2 regions of the Lactobacillus johnsonii genome follow, and region 2 is predicted to be linked to the other one. Evidence: riboswitches for the same ligand, from Rfam matches in the RefSeq annotation. Region 2 holds a riboswitch; the other holds the start of a gene.
What was found. Region 2 has a riboswitch for fluoride ahead of eno (phosphopyruvate hydratase). Riboswitches for the same ligand answer to the same signal wherever they lie in the genome.

Region 1 (8,420 bases), 390 kb from region 2:
TTTAATATTTTATTCTTTCTCAAGTGGTCATAATATGGATCATTTTGAAAAGTTTACTTTAAGTCATTATCAGGATCTTTTTAATGATAATAGGCTATTAGCCATTTTTCTAGAAACAATTTTACTAGCACTCTTATCTAGTTTAATTGCCACTATAATTGGTACTTTTGGAGCAATTGCAATTAGTCAGACTAAAAATAAAAAAGGACGAAAAACTTTGCTAGCCTTAAATAATGTTTTGATGGTATCACCAGATGTAATTATCGGGGCGAGTTTTTTAATCTTCTTTACTTTTTTAGGGATTGGCTTAGGTTTTGGATCTGTTTTATTAAGCCACATTGCTTTTTCAATTCCAATTGTTGTATTAATGGTTTTGCCCCGCTTAAAAGAATTTGATTATTCTTTAGTAGATGCTGCTCGAGATTTAGGTGCATCCACTTGGCAAGTTTATAGCAAGGTAATGATTCCGGCTATTACACCAGGAATTTTAGCTGGCTTTTTTATGGCTTTGACTTATTCCTTAGATGATTTTGCAGTTACTTTTTTTGTGACAGGAAATGGTTTTTCAACATTGTCAGTAGAAATTTATTCACGTGCGCGCCAAGGAATTAACCTAGAAATCAATGCCTTGAGTACTGTGATGTTTATTTTTGTAATGATTTTAGTACTTATTTATTATGTAATTACTAATCATAAAACCCATATTGGTAAGGGGCGTGCACAATGAAGAAGCTGTTAATTGGAATTGTGACTATTCTATTGGTTTGTTTTGGCTTAGAAGCTGGGGCTAAACAATTAAATAATAATGGTGTTAGCACTAATAATAAAAATTTGATTATCTATAATTGGGGTGATTATATTGACCCCAAGCTAATCAAGAAATTTGAAAAACAAACTGGATATCATGTAATTTATGAAACATTTGATTCTAATGAAGCAATGTACACGAAGATAAAACAAGGTGGTACTGCATACGATATTTGCGTCCCTTCAGACTACATGATTTCAAAAATGCGTAAAGCTAACTTACTTGATAAAATTGACACTAAGAAAATTCCAAATTACAAAAATATTGGGAGTGAGTTTTTACATCACTCTTTTGATCCCAAAAATACCTACTCTGTTCCGTATTTTTGGGGAACGTTAGGGATTGTATATAATGATAAATTTGTAAAACCTGGGCAAATAAAGCATTGGAATGATCTCTGGTCCAAGGATTATCGGCATAATATTTTATTAGTTGATTCTGCTAGAGATATTATGGGACTCTCTTTAGCGTCTATGGGAAAGTCTTTGAATACTACTAATTCCTTAGATCTAAAATTAGCAAAAACAAAGTTGGACGGTCTCGGCCCCAATGTAAAAGCAATTATTTCAGATGAATTAAAAATGTATATGATTCAAAATGAAGCTGCTGTTGGAGTAACGTGGTCTGGCGAGGCTCGTACAATGCTAAACGATAATAAACACTTACATTATGTAGTGCCACCTGAAGGCTCAAACTTATGGTTTGATAATTTTGTCATTCCTAGGACCGTAAAGAATAAAAAAGGTGCTTATGCTTTTATTAATTTTATGCTTGATCCTAAAAATGCTGCTCAGAATGCAGAGTATATCGGGTATGCAACCCCTAATGTAAAAGCTCAAGAATTATTACCAAAGGAAATAAAAAACGATAAACAATTTTATCCAAGTAAACAAGCAATGAAAAATTTACAAGTTTATCAAGACTTAGGTCCAAAGAAAATTCAAGAATATAATGATCTATTTCTCGAATTTAAAATGTATGGTCGATAAGAGCTTGGTTTAGATATAATTAAATTTTAGGAGGGTGGCAATGAAGTTTAATATTGAGCAAATATTTACCTGGCAAAACCTGATGAATATTATTGATATTTTAATTGTATGGTACATTATTTACCGGTTAATTATGTTGGTAAGAGGGACCAAAGCAGTTCAATTAGTTAAAGGGATATCATTAATTATTCTGGTCAGAATTGTAGCTGGGTTGTTACATTTACATACGTTAACGTATTTTGTCGATCAAATTCTTTCTTGGTCAGTAATTGGAATAATTGTTATTTTCCAGCCAGAAATTAGGCGTGGCTTAGAGCATTTAGGTAGATCACCAATTTTTGGTGGGACTACAATGACTGAAAAGCAAGCTGCTGAAAAGATGATCGGAGAATTAGATAAAGCAATTCAGTATATGTCAAAAAGAAGAATTGGTGCTTTGATCACGATTCAACAAAATACAGGACTAGAGGACTATATTGAAACCGGTATTCCAATTGATGCTGATATCACTGGTGAATTATTAATCAACATTTTTATACCTAATACGCCATTGCACGATGGTGCCGTAATTATTCGCAATAATCGAATAGCAGTTGCTGCAGCTTATTTACCTCTTTCTGATAATAGTATGATTCCTAAAAAACTTGGGACACGTCACCGTGCAGCTGTTGGTATCTCAGAAGTTACCGATGCAATTACTATCGTTGTTTCAGAGGAAACCGGTGGAGTAACTATTACTCGTAATAGCCAGTTTATGCTTGATCTAACTAGAGAAGAATATTTGAAATATTTAAATGCTCAATTAGTTCCAAAAGAGGAAGAAGAAAAGCCAAAGTGGTATCAAAGAATTGTAAATCATGTTTGGAATTGGGGGTCAAATAAAAAATGAAAAAGTTTTTTGATAAACCTTGGTTCTATCGAATTATTGCTTTGATTTTGGCTATTTTATTAGCTGTTTATGTAGCATCTAATCAGCAAGGTTATGTTACTCAAGGCCGACGTGAAGAAACCTTAAAAACTGCAACTAAAACCCAGGTAATTAAGGTACCCTTACAAGTTTCAGTTAATACGGATAAGTACTATGTAACGGGATATCCTGAAAAAGTAAATTTAACTTTAGAGGGATCGAATGCTTTAGTTACATCTACTATTAATACTCAAAACTTCCGTGTCTACATTGATTTAAGCCATTTAAAAACAGGAGAGCATACTGTACCAATTAAGGTAAATGGTTTAAGTAGTCAATTAACTTATAATATTAGCCCAAGTAAAGTACGCGTAAATATTCAAAAGAGAAAATCTCGTACTCTTCCTGTACAAATAGAGTATAATAAGAGTGCTGTAGCTCATGGGTATAATCTTGGAACTGCTAAAAGTGATCCAGAAGTAGTTAATATTACTGGAGCTAAAAGCGAAGTTAACCAAGTTGATCGAGTAGTAGCTCGGGCAAATTTACCAAAGGGAATAGACAGCACATTTGAACGTGAAGAAATGCTGGTAGCACTTGATAAAGATGGACATCAGCTTAACGTCGTTATGGATCCAGTAACGGCATATATTACTATCCCAATTAGCTTATCTAAGAAGAAGGTTAAAATAAATGTAACTTCGAAGAATGAATCTTCGACTCATGTTTATTCTTTAACTGCAAAGGAAGAAAATATTGAGATATATGGTGATGAAAATACGCTCAAGAAAATAACGTCTCTTCCTTTAAAGGTTGATTTAAGCGGTATTAACCATGACATTACGAAAAATGTCGCACTTAAATTGCCAGATGGCGTTGTTAAGGCATCACCATCAGTGATACCAGTTCATATAAAAGTAACTGATACTACTGCTAAAAAAGAATAAAACAAGGAAAGGTTGTTAAAAATTATGCTTAAATATTTTGGAACAGATGGTGTACGGGGGGTTGCTAATGCTGGCTTAACTCCAGAGATGGCTTTTAAATTAGGTCGTGATGGAGGATACGTTCTTACTAAGGATAAAAAGGATGGAGAAAGAGCTAAGGTATTAGTTTCTCGTGATACACGTATTTCTGGACAAATGTTAGAGTATGCATTGATTTCTGGTTTGCTTTCCGTCGGAATTGAAGTTTTAGAAGTTGGTGTAATTACTACTCCTGGTCTTTCTTACTTAGTACGTGCACAAGGTGCAGATGCTGGTGTTCAAATTTCAGCTTCACATAATCCGGTTGAAGATAATGGAATTAAATTCTTTGGTAGTGATGGTTTAAAATTATCTGATGCTAAAGAAGAAGAAATTGAAAAATTGATTGATGCACCTGAAGATAAGCTTCCACGTCCTTCTGCAGAAGGTTTAGGAACTGTAACAAATTACCATGAAGGAGCTTCTAAGTACTTACAATTTATTGAAAATACTTTACCAGAAGAATTAAGTGGAATTAAAGTTGTTGTAGATGGCGCTAATGGAGCTGCTAGTGCTTTGATTTCAAGATTATTTGCTGATATGGGGGTTGACTTTACTACCATTGCAACTCATCCAGACGGTTTAAACATTAATGATCATGTGGGCGCAACTCATACTAAGAAATTACAAGAAGAAGTTGTAAAACAAGGTGCTCAATTAGGTTTAGCATTTGATGGGGATGCTGATCGTTGTATTGCTGTCGATGAAAATGGGAACGAAGTTGACGGTGATCACATTATGTACGTTATTGGCTCATATCTTGCTGATCATGGTCGCTTAAAGAAAGATACAATTGTTACAACTGTAATGAGTAACCTTGGTTTTACAAAGGCTTTGGAAAGACGTGGTCTTAAAAATATAAGAACACAAGTTGGTGACCGTTATGTTTCAGAAGAAATGAGAGCTAATGGTTATAATCTTGGTGGAGAACAATCAGGTCACGTTATTATTAGCGACTACCACAACACAGGTGATGGGATGCTTACGGGATTACATTTATTATATGTAATGAAGGATACCGGTAAATCCCTCAGTGAATTATTGAGTGACTTTAAAGAATACCCACAACGTTTAATTAATGTTCCTGTTGAAAATAAAAAAGACTGGAAAGAACATAAACGCATTACTGAAGCCATTGAAAAGGTTGAAAAAGAATTAAGTGATGAAGGACGTATTTTTGTTCGTCCATCTGGAACTCAAAGTTTGCTTCGTGTAATGACTGAAGCTCCAACACAAGAATTAGCTGACAAGTACTGTGAAGAAGTTGCTAAGGTTGTTGAAGAAGAAATGGGTTCAAACTAAAAACTAATTATTTTTGGCTTTATTTAAAATTTAATATGGTGATGGTGTTCACCAATTTAACCGATTAATATCTGACGACGCCTACTTTCTTGGATCAACAGGGAGGTAGTGTCGTCTTTTTTTATGCATTTTTTGTATAATAGAAAGGAGAGTAACCGATTACATAAGGAGAAAAGCTAATGAATATAAAATTAATTGCTGTAGATCTTGATGGAACATTATTAAATGATAAACAAGAAATAAGTGTTAAAACCAAGCAAGCACTTCAAAAGGCATCAAAGATGGGAATAAAAATAGTTCCTTGCTCAGGTAGACCATTTCCAGGTATTAAGGACTATCTTAATGAATTGGACTTAAAGGATTCTACTCAGTATGTGGTTGCATTTAATGGAGCTTTAGTGTTAAATTCTCAAGGAAAAGCAATCGTTGAAGAACTGTTAAGCTATAATGATTTTATCTTTTTTGAAAAGATTGCTGATAAATTACAAGCAAATTTTCATATTGAAGTAAGAGATAAGTTTATTACATTAGATCATTTTATTAACTATTATCTATCACGTGAAAGTTGGCTAACAAGAATGCCAATAGAGGTTTCTGAACTAAAAGATATTTCAGAAGATATTAAATTTACTAAGGCAATGTTTTCAGGATCTCCAGCTGAAATGAAGAATATTTATGGGAATTTATCAGAGGAAGTATTTGAAAGATATAATGTCTCAACTTCAGATGAAACTTTGATTGAGATTAATTCTAAGCATGCATCTAAAGGAAATGCGTTAAAAGAGTTAGCTAAAAAACTAAATTTAAAAGAAGATGAAGTAATGATTTTTGGTGATCAAACTAATGATATTTCTATGTTTGATGTGCCGGTATTCTATAAAGTAGCTATGGGAAACGCGGTTTCTGAGATAAAAAAGCGTGCTAATTTTATAACTAAAACAAATAATGAAGACGGAATAGCGTATGCATTAAGAAGGCTGGTTTTTAATGAATAGACGATTGAAAAATTATTTAAGTGTAGGGATTTTTGCTTTTTTTGGAGGTGGACTGCGAGCCTATTTAAATTTAATCTGGTCACAGACTGGAACTTTGACTGCTAATATTATCGGCTGCTTTTTATTAGCATTTTTTACTTATTTTTTTGTTGAATACCGAGAAGGAAGAGATTGGCTAGTTACTGGACTAAGTACAGGATTTGTTGGTTCCTTTACTACTTTTTCAAGTTTTAATTTAGATACTCTTAAGCAATTAGAAAGTGGGATGAATAGTCAAGCAACTATTTATTTCTTTAGTTCGATCTTTATTGGTTTTTTATTTGCTTATTTGGGAATGTTAGTAGGTAAAAGAACAGGTAGAAAGTTGGCAGAAAAAGCATGATAACAGTTTTAACAGCCGGATTCGGAGCTATTTGGGGAGCAATTTTAAGATATGGCATTACTAACTATGGTAAAAAACATTGGTCTGAGAAATTTCCGTACGCAACGCTATTAATAAATCTTACAGGAGCATTTTTATTGGGATTTATTTTTTCTCGTAAATTCTCACCCTTTATCTATGCTTTGATTGGAACAGGAGTATTAGGCGGTTATACAACATTTTCAACGTTAAACGTTGAATTGCTGTCTCATTGGCGAGATCGTAATTACAGTGTATTCACCCTATATGCATTGCTATCATATGGTGGTGGCTTAATTTTAGTATTTTTAGGATATAAAGTAGATACTTTGATTTAGATCTCAATAAAAAAGAATGTATCAGATTCCGATACATTCTTTTTTTGATAGTTATTAATTTTGATTTTTAATCGAAACTTTTCCTACTTTGCTTGAAATATCAATTAAATTAGTTGAATCTTCCTTACCAACATAGCCTTCAATTTTATCGTAATCATCGTTTCCGTAAATAATGGCATCAAGAGGAAAATCAGTTGGACCAATTTTTTTGGTATTAATTTTGAATTTGAAAAATATTGCCGGTGGGACATTAACCGATATATTACCAACTTTACTTTGAATTGATAAATTAAATTTAGACTTTTCAGCCAGTGATAAGTTAATTTTCCCCATATCAGATTTAATATTACCACCTCCAGTAAGATTATTTAGAAGCATTAATCCGGTATCGGTTACTAAATCTATATTCTCACTTGTAAGCCCATTTACGGCGATCTTGCCACTTTTAGTATCCACAAAAAAATTTTTAGTATTAATATTTTCTAATTCCATATTTCCACTGATTGTGTGATAAGATATTTCTTCTTTTGCATTCACATCATTACTGTCCAGCATTCCTGAGTGACCATTAACATGAAAGACATTAGCGGAAGTATTAGAAATGACAATGTCTCCGGATTTTAAGTCTGCTTGTACTCGTTTAAGAGTAGAGTGAGCTAATAGAAAATCTCCTGAAACCGCAGTTACATCTACCATACAATAATTAGAAATCTTATTAATATAGACATCCCCACTTTGACTGCGAATAGTTAGAAAACCAGTGAACTCTTTAGGTAAAAATAGCAAAGTTTTATTTTTAAAAATACCAACTAGTTTGCGAGGGCCTTGGGTAATTTTTAAAACATTTCCAACTTTTTCAACTGTTGAGTGTAGGTTTTTAATATCGCGAGACATAAAGTCATGTACGATTAGTTGGGAAGAATTGGTTGGTAAAACTAAAATATCACCCAAGCGATAGTTAAGATGAATTTCATCAATTTGATTTAATTTTATCTTTAGTTCATTGACTAGTTTTGAATCGAAAATTTTGGCGAAAAAATCATTATATTTTACATAGTCATTTTCTTCTAAAGATTTTAGTTGAGAAAGCATGGTATCAAGATCCGTTAAATTTAAAAGTGCTTTTTGTTCTGCTTCAAATTGACTGGCACCATGCTGAATTTCTTTTTTTATTAAGTTTTTAATTTTTTTACTTAAAGTATTTTGTAAAGGCTTATTTTCTTTAATATGAGGAAATTTATTGAAAAATTCTTTTAGTTTTTCATCAATCATGCTGAACTCCTTTGATATTTGTTACACTTTTATTATATAGCACTAAAAAATCTATGGATTTACTTTATTAAGTGTAAAAAATAATCTTAAAATTTTCATTAGGAGAAAAAATTGAAATTTGTAAAATGGATTTGGAGATTGGTTGTAGTTGGGCTCATCTATATATCATTGAGTTTAACTTTAACTAGTCCCGTAGAATTAAAAGTAGACAGCACAGCCGGCTTAGTAAAAAGTTCTATTAATAAGGTGGTTGATCAAGCAAATAATAGTGATTTACAAATGGGTGTTAGTTTTCTGCAAGATTCAGGTATTGAAGATACACTCTTGTCGCAGTTGCCTAAAAATATCGAATTAAAGACATCTTATCAAGGATTAAATCAATTA
Region 2 (8,420 bases):
AAAGCCAATTAAAGCTGCCTTCTTAGATGGGTTAATGGTTATTTTTTCAATAGTAGTGTTATTTTCTTACAATTGGAGCTTAGTTTTATTAACGCTTATCCTAACTTTAGTTTCACTTTTGTTGCCAAAGGCATTTGAAAATATGAGTTCAAATGCCACGATTGAAGTCACTAAAAGAAATGAAAAACTTTTAAAAGCGATTTCAAACTGGATTAATGGCTTAGATGAATTAAGAAGATATAGTAGTTTTAGAATTTATTCTGACTCCATGAATCAAACTGCTGATAATTATAAAAAGGCTGCTATTCACCAAGGTGCAACTATTGCTATTGCCGACTTAGCTACCTCTATTGTTAATATAGGTGGACAGATAATCTTGATGATTCTGGCTGCATATTTATACTTTAATGGGCAAATAGTCTTTGGTGCCGTTATTACAACAATTCAATTTTGTTCAACAGTTATGAATGGGACTGCACAATTTGCTGCTCAGTGGAATCTAATTAAATCATCAAAGAAATTAAATGAAAAAATAACCTCCTTAGAAGGCGCGAGCGCACCTTTACAAAATGAGCATCAAGATAAAAAAGTAGCTAAATTACAGATAAAGGGCCTACAGCATCAATTTAAGAATGGTGAACTTATTTCTTATCCAGATTTAACTATTAAAAGTGGTGAAAAAGTTTTAGTAATAGGCGATAGTGGTAGTGGAAAATCGACTTTATTTAAGCTGATCTTAGGTAAATTATCACCAACTAGGGGCCAAGTGATTTTTGAAGATAAGAATGGTAAAGAAATTAAACTCAATCGGGATGAACTTGGATATGTAGCACAAGATAATACTCTTTTTCCTGATACTATTGAAAATAATATGACAATGTTCAATTCAAAGCTTGATGAGAAAGTAAAAAGAGTAGTTAAACAAGTTGAGTTTGAAAATGATCTTAAAAAAATCCCAGCTGGTTTAAAGCATGAAATTAATTTAGATGAAGGAAATCTATCAGGAGGACAAAAGCAAAAAATCGTTTTGGCAAGAGCAATTTTAGCCGGATCAAAATGGCTCTTTATTGATGAGGGAACAAGTGCAATTGACAGTAAGGCAACAAAGAAAATTTTGGAAAATTTACTTGATCAGGAAACTACTATTGTCATGATTGCCCATAATTTTAATGATGAGCTAGAGAACCTGTTTGATCGAAAAATCAGCTTGAAAAATGGAGGTGATTAGGGATGAGCTTTAAGGGATTTATCAAGACAAACTACCTTAGATTTATTTATATCAATTTTTTATCCATTATTTCTGGATTGGGCGCAATTGGTGCAGGATATGTCCAAATGTATTGGTTAACTTTCATCAAGAATAAAAACTGGATGGGAGTGTTATGGACAAGTCTTGCTATCGGAGTCTTATATTTAGCAGCCCAAGGCTTAATTTATTACATTCAGTTTGTTACTCGCATTCAAGAAGAGGAATATAATAAAAAAATTCGTAATAATCTTGCTAGTCATTACTTTAAGGACAATAAGTATCACAAAATAGCTGCGGCTCAAAATCAAATGACTAACGACCTTGAGATGGTAAGAGAAAATTATTTTGATTGGTACATTATCGTTCCTTTTTATGGAACAATGTTTGTTGGTGCTTTAGTTGCCTTACTCACAATTCATTGGCAAATTTTTGTTGTAAGTATTTTGATTGATATTGCATCTTACTATATTCCTAAACTTGTTCAGAAAAAGATGGAAAAGGCGACAACCAATGTTTCTGTTCAAAATAAACATTATTTAGATGTGTTGGAAAAATGGTTTTCTGGAGTTGAAGAATTACGTAGATATTTTGCTGGTGCCAAGCTATTTCAAGTTCAGAGCCAGGCAGCTAATAAGATTGAAAAAGCGCATGTTCATCAAACGGGTACCCAGCAAGAACTAATTGTAATAAATGGATTATGTAACTCAATAGGACAATTAATCCTTCTTTCTCTGACTGGATACATGATCACTCAAGGACAAGTACTTTTTGGTGCAATCATGTCAGTACAAAATTTTGCAGCTAATATTTCCATTGGCTTGCAACAAATGATCCAAGCATTGAGCTTTATGAAATCTTCTGAAGAACTAATGGACCAAATTAGTGGTGATTCTGCACCACTACAGAATAATTCAAATATTCAGAAGAAAAAGCCAGCTCTAATTTCTACTGAGAATTTAGCTTTAGCTTTTCCAAATGGTGAGAAGTTAAGTTTTCCTGATATTCAAATAAAATCTGGAGAAAAAATTTTGTTAACTGGGGATTCCGGAGCTGGGAAATCTACCTTGTTTAAATTGATCTTAGGTTCAATAAAACCGACACAAGGATCAATTATTTTTAAAGATAAAGATGGAAAAGAAATTAATCCTGATATGTCGAAGATTGGCTATATTCCACAAGATCCAAATCTATTTCCTGGAACGATTGAAGAAAACATTACTATGTTTAATTCAAAATTAAATTCTCAAGTAGAGCCTATAATCAAAGAGGTTAATTTCGCTAATGATATTTCTAAATTCAAGGAAGGATTAGAGCATCAATTAAATCTAGATAAACTAAATATTTCGGGCGGTCAGAGACAAAAAATTGTTCTAGCCCGGGCTAAAGTACATGGAAGTGACATAATTTTGATTGATGAAGGAACTAGTGCGATAGATCAAAAGGCAACCATGAATATTTTAAAGAATTTAGTTAAGGGAAAAGAGACAATTATTTTTATAGCACATAATTTTAATCAAGAGATGCGTGCATTATTTGATCGTGAAATTCATTTAGTTAAAGATTGACGATAAGTGGAATTATTTTGTATTATCTCTTGCATTTAAAAAGAATGCTGGTATGATGAAAGTGTAAATTGAATAGGTGATGACGTTCACCAATTAAACTGAGCAAAATCTAACGACGTCTACTTCCTACAAACTCTTTTTGAGTAGCGGGTGGTAGGGGTCGTATTTATTTTGCTCTTTTTTGTATATCAGGAGGTATTTGAAATGACTGTTTATGTAGAAAAAGTTAGAGCATTAGAGATTTTTGATTCAAGAGGCAATCCAACTGTAGAAGTTCATGCTTATTTATCTGACGGGACAGTAGCTAAAGCTGAAGTTCCTTCGGGCGCTTCAACAGGTGAAAAAGAAGCCGTTGAATTAAGGGATGGCGGCAACCGTCTTCAAGGAAAGGGAGTAACTCAAGCTGTTACAAATGTAAATGGTCCAATCAATGATGCTCTTAAGGGCTTGAGTCCTTACAATCAGGCAGAGATTGACCGGACAATGATTAAACTAGATGGAACCCTAAATAAAGCTAAATTAGGAGCTAATGCAATCTTAGGTACTTCAATGGCAATTGCACGCGCAGCAGCTAGGTCAAAAGATGAACCACTATATCGTTATCTTGGGGGATGTGAGTTAGAAATGCCACAAACTTTTCATAATGTAATTAATGGAGGGAAGCATGCTGATAATGGAATTGATATTCAAGAATTTATGATTACTCCTGTTGCTAAAAATTCATTCCGTGATGGTTTTGAAAAGATAGTTAACACATACCATGCATTAAAAGCTGTAATTGAAGAAGCTGGATTTGAAACTGGATTGGGAGATGAAGGTGGTTTTGCTCCAAACCTTAATAGTTCTGAAGAAGCCTTAAAGATGCTGCGAAAAGCTATTATTAAAGCAGGTTATAAACCTGGAAAAGACATTGCAATTGCTTTTGATGCTGCAGCAAGTTCTTTCTATAATACTGAAGATGGAAAATATCATTTCGAAGGTCATATCTGGAATGGGGAAGAAATGCTTCAATATTATGATAAATTATTAAAAGAATTCCCAGAGATTATTTCTTGCGAGGATCCTTTTGATGAAAACGATTGGGAGAACTTTGAAAAATTTACTGCTAAATTTGGCTCTACTCATCAAGTCGTTGCGGATGATAATGTATGCACCAATCCTAAACTTGTTAGAAAAGCGATTAAGGATAAATTATGTAACTCTATTTTAATTAAACTTAATCAAATAGGTACTATTACAGAAACTCTTGAAACAATTCGTTTAGCTAGAAAGAACAATATGACAACGATGGTATCTCACCGTTCCGGTGAAACAGGTGATACATTTATTGCTGACTTTACAGTTGCTACCAATGCAGGTCAACTGAAATCTGGGGCACCAGCAAGATCAGAAAGAGTAGAGAAATATAATCGATTACTTGAGATTGAAAATCAAATCGGTGTTGAAAATGAAAGATTGAATCATTTTCCAAATAATGTAGATTTTGATTAGTTAAAAGTTTGAGTGATAAAAAATACTGCTAAATCAAGGCCTAATAACCTTTAGATTCAGCAGCATTTTTTAGATTAATATTAAAGTATTTAATACTTATGTTTTAGATTGGCGTACATATTTCTAGCAATTTCAATTAAGGTTACGATTCCAAAGAAGATAGCTGAGGAAAGTAGAGCTTTATCTGAATTCTTAGCGATGATTGAAATAACAAATGGAGAAATTACAGCACCAATGTCCATCATAATTAAGCATAACGTAGTAGCAAGATTACTTAATTGGTCAGGAACACTTAAGGAGATAGCCTTAAAGATGTATGGCATCACAATTCCAAAACCTGCTCCAAGTACAATACATCCCACTACTAGCACATAGGTATTTCTTGCACTACTGATTAAGTAAAATCCAAGTGCATTTAAAAGCATACATAGAATCCATACCCACTTGTGTAGTTTAGTATAAAGCCAATTAAATGCGATGCCACATGGAATACCAGTAATAGCAATTATTGCTAGCATTAATGAAGCCATACTTTCATTTCCTAAATGGAAATCTACTATGAAACTAGGAAGTTTGTAAGCAAGAGCCATGTAGAAAATGTAAATTAGTAGGGTAAGAATACTAAGGTAAATAATGTTTGGATTAAAAGCTTGTTTTATATTAGAAAGAGAAAAATGTTTTCCAGAAGAATGCTTAGTTTTCTTAGGAACTTTAATAAAGTGTTCAAACATAAAAAATACGGGAATGGCAAGAATGTATACCCAGAAAACAGCGTGCCAAGATAATGTTACTAGATAACAAATAATAAAGGCAGAAGCGATGTAGCCCACATCGTTCATAATGTTTTGGAACCCTAATAGGCGATTGAGTTCAGTTTTACTATTTTCATAAATCATCATAATTAAACTTACGGCTAAGGAGTTATAAATCCCAATCCCTAAACCAAGTAAGATGCGGAGAATAAATATTAGCCAAAAACTATTAATAATTACTGGTAATGTTCCACAAATTCCAACAAGAGCTAATCCAACTAAAATTACATTTTTTCTACCAATTTTTTTAACTAGAAAAGGATTTATTAAAAGACCAAATATTTCTCCAAAATTGGGAATAGTAGTAAGTAATTCAACAGTAACACGAGGAATATTAGGGAATGCCTTTTCGATTAGAGGAAGAGCCGGGGAAATAACAGAGGGCATCATAATAAAGAGAGAAATTGCTAGTAAAGTGGCTTTAAATATTGGCTTAGATACCTCTTTTTCAATATCCATAATTATCGTCCTTTCTTTGACAATATTGCTTTCACCGTCATTCTAACAAAGATAGGTAGAAGAAGAAAAAATAACTATCAAAAGCTTCAATTAATGATCTTTTATTACAATTTCTCTATGAGAGAGTAAAATAAACTTATATAGATGGTAAATAGTTTCACCTTAAAAGGAGAAAATTATGAACGCAATTTTTGAAAGAGAAGCAGTTAGAAAATATACTGATGAAAAAATAGATGAAGAAAAAATTCAAAAACTAATTAATGCGTTTCAAGCTTCACCTTGTGCCATGCATCAAACGGATGTCATGGAACTTAGTGTCATTACAAGCCCAGAACTACTTAAAAAGATAGAAGATAATACAAACAATTCTTGTTACAATGCGCCACTGATATTTATGATTAATACTAAAAAGGACAGTCAATTTGGTGAAAGGGATGCTTCTGTAGCAGCTGAGAATGTAATGGTAGAAGCGGCAGATTTAGGTTTAGGATCAGTTTATGTAATGGGTGGAGTATTTGCACTAAATAAGTTTCCTGAACTTCAAAAAGAATTGGGAATGGATGAGGGTTATGAACCTACTGTGCTTGTGCCAATTGGTTATCCAGCCGACAAAGAACAAGTAGAAGATAGACGTAATCGTTATAAAGTGGTTAGAAAATAAGTGAAAATATAGTAAAAAGGTACAGTGACGCTATATATAGTGGCTGTACCTTTTTAACTATATTTTATTTACTTAAATCAATAATTTTATCGAAAAGTTTCTTTTCTTGATCAGAAATTTTATGGGCTACTTCAATTACTGCAAAGTTAGGATTAGTTAGAAGTGTTTTATGAATTTGCAATGAAAGTTTATTATCTAACGCACTGGTTGCTTCATCAGCAAGTAAAATTGGTCTTTTAGCTAAAATAGCTCGAGCAATTTCAATTCTCTGAATTTGTCCTCCAGAAAGATTATTACCATTTTGACCAACTCGATAGTCAAATCCTTTGCTGTCAATTAATTCTGTCAGTCCGGCTAATTGAATCGCATTCATTAATTCATCTTTTGAATATTTTTAACCTAAAGTTAAGTTAAAAAGTAAACTCCGATCAAATATAAATGGCTTTTGGTTGATATAACCGAAATATTCATGTGCTTTGTTCCAGTTATCTTCTATATGTTGATCATCGATAATGATTGAACCAGAAGTTGGAGTAAGCTGTCCTACTAACAAGCGTAAGAGAGTAGTTTTACCAAAACCACTTGGAGCCATTAGTAATATTTTTTCGTTCTTTTCAAGCGTAAAGGATACATCGTTTAAAATTGATTTATCATTCACAATATATGTTAAATTTTCAATCTTTAATTGATTGAAGGATAAAAAAGATGAGGTAGGGGATGTATTTTTTGAGTGTAGTGCCTTTTCGATTTTGTCCCAGATTGGTTTAGTAGAACGTATTTGGTTAATCTGATCAAAAATCATTGTAATTGGATTAATAAAGTCATTAGATAATTGAACAATCATGACTAATGTACCAGCGCCAATTTGGCCATTGAACATTAGAATGGCCCCAACTAAAAATGGAACGATAAAGCTGAAGATATCTGCTATTGTAATAATTAAAGTAGAAATAGCTCCCTGGGTATAGTTCAAAGAACGCAATGCATTCTCCATTTGTTTTGCTTGTTTGATTACATAAGAAACAAGCGGCATTTCAACATCATAGAGCATCGCTGTTTTCGAACCATTAATAGCATCGGTAACGGCTTGAGTGTATTCGGCATTTTTTTCTTCCCAAATGCTAGCTTTATTTTGAATATCTTTTACAAATAATTTCTGAATAAGTCCTGGAATAATTGTAGTAATTACAAAAATTATCGTTAATAGCCAAGAATTTAATAATCCAACAACAATTGAAATAATAAAAGCTGTAGCTTCTGAGATAATCATTAATTCGTTTGTGGTTTTAAGTAACTCAATTTGCTTTAGGTCATTAGTCATTAAATTAAGACCCTCTTTTTGTGAATCAGCTTGTTGATTTACTAAGTAGTTGATAGTTTTATCCTTGAGCTTAATATTAGTATCCCGTGTAATATCGAAACGTAAATAACGATATCCAAAATTTAAGAACATAATGATAATTAAGGTAAGAGCTCCAAAAAGAGCAATAAAAATTAATTGATTTAATGTACCACGATGATATTGCGCACTGTTCAGCATTATCTTCGTGACATAAGCGATGACGACATTACCACAAGCACTTATGCAGGCTAAAAGGGCATAAAGTGCTAGCTTCTTTTTATTAGCAAACTTTAAGGACATAATATACCTTTCTAGACCCCATCAAAGTGACTTATTTAGTCGTCTCTTCTTTGATAAGAATAATATTAGCACACTTTATTAAATTATGAAAATAAAATTATAAAAAGTATTGCAAAAAATGTTATAAATTATTAATATAATCAAAAAGTTTGTTAATAGAAATAGGTGAAAAGATGAATACTTGGATAGATATGCATACCTTTATTCCATATTTATTTGCTTTTTTGTTTTGGGGCTTTCAAGACTTATTTAAGAAAATATCATGGAAATGGTACGTGGGTGCGATAATATTTACAGTAAGCTTAGCTTTGATTTTTCCTTTAGTTGGATTGAAATCATATGTTAATGAAATTGTAATTATTTCGGAATCATTGATGATTGTTTTTAGTTATAGATTAATGATCAAGAGATTAAGTGGACCAGTAACTTTCTTTTTAGGTTTGCTTGTTGGGTTATTTTGGGGAGTGGCATTATTTAGTTTAGTAGGAGTTATTTATAATATTAATTAATAATACGAAGTAGAATTGGGCTATGGAATATA

Region 1: another riboswitch for fluoride. It lies ahead of H0I41_RS06405 (Cof-type HAD-IIB family hydrolase); the one in region 2 lies ahead of eno (phosphopyruvate hydratase).

The regions. Positions count from the first base shown of each region.
Region 1 covers NZ_CP059055.1:1,338,530-1,346,949, reverse strand. Annotated here, with positions in the region: gene H0I41_RS06430 (ABC transporter permease) at 1-727, shown strand, start outside; gene H0I41_RS06425 (ABC transporter substrate-binding protein) at 724-1,797, shown strand; gene cdaA (diadenylate cyclase CdaA) at 1,838-2,686, shown strand; gene H0I41_RS06415 (CdaR family protein) at 2,683-3,651, shown strand; gene glmM (phosphoglucosamine mutase) at 3,676-5,031, shown strand; fluoride riboswitch at 5,060-5,122, shown strand; gene H0I41_RS06405 (Cof-type HAD-IIB family hydrolase) at 5,211-6,026, shown strand; gene H0I41_RS06400 (fluoride efflux transporter FluC) at 6,019-6,408, shown strand; gene crcB (fluoride efflux transporter CrcB) at 6,405-6,764, shown strand; gene H0I41_RS06390 (DUF4097 family beta strand repeat-containing protein) at 6,819-8,036, opposite strand; gene H0I41_RS06385 (hypothetical protein) at 8,148-8,420, shown strand, end outside.
Region 2 covers NZ_CP059055.1:947,498-955,917, forward strand. Annotated here, with positions in the region: gene H0I41_RS04445 (ATP-binding cassette domain-containing protein) at 1-1,228, shown strand, start outside; gene H0I41_RS04450 (ATP-binding cassette domain-containing protein) at 1,231-2,814, shown strand; fluoride riboswitch at 2,881-2,943, shown strand; gene eno (phosphopyruvate hydratase) at 3,019-4,305, shown strand; gene H0I41_RS04460 (MFS transporter) at 4,395-5,576, opposite strand; gene H0I41_RS04465 (nitroreductase family protein) at 5,755-6,237, shown strand; partial or broken gene H0I41_RS04470 (ATP-binding cassette domain-containing protein) at 6,302-7,879, opposite strand; gene H0I41_RS04475 (hypothetical protein) at 8,053-8,388, shown strand.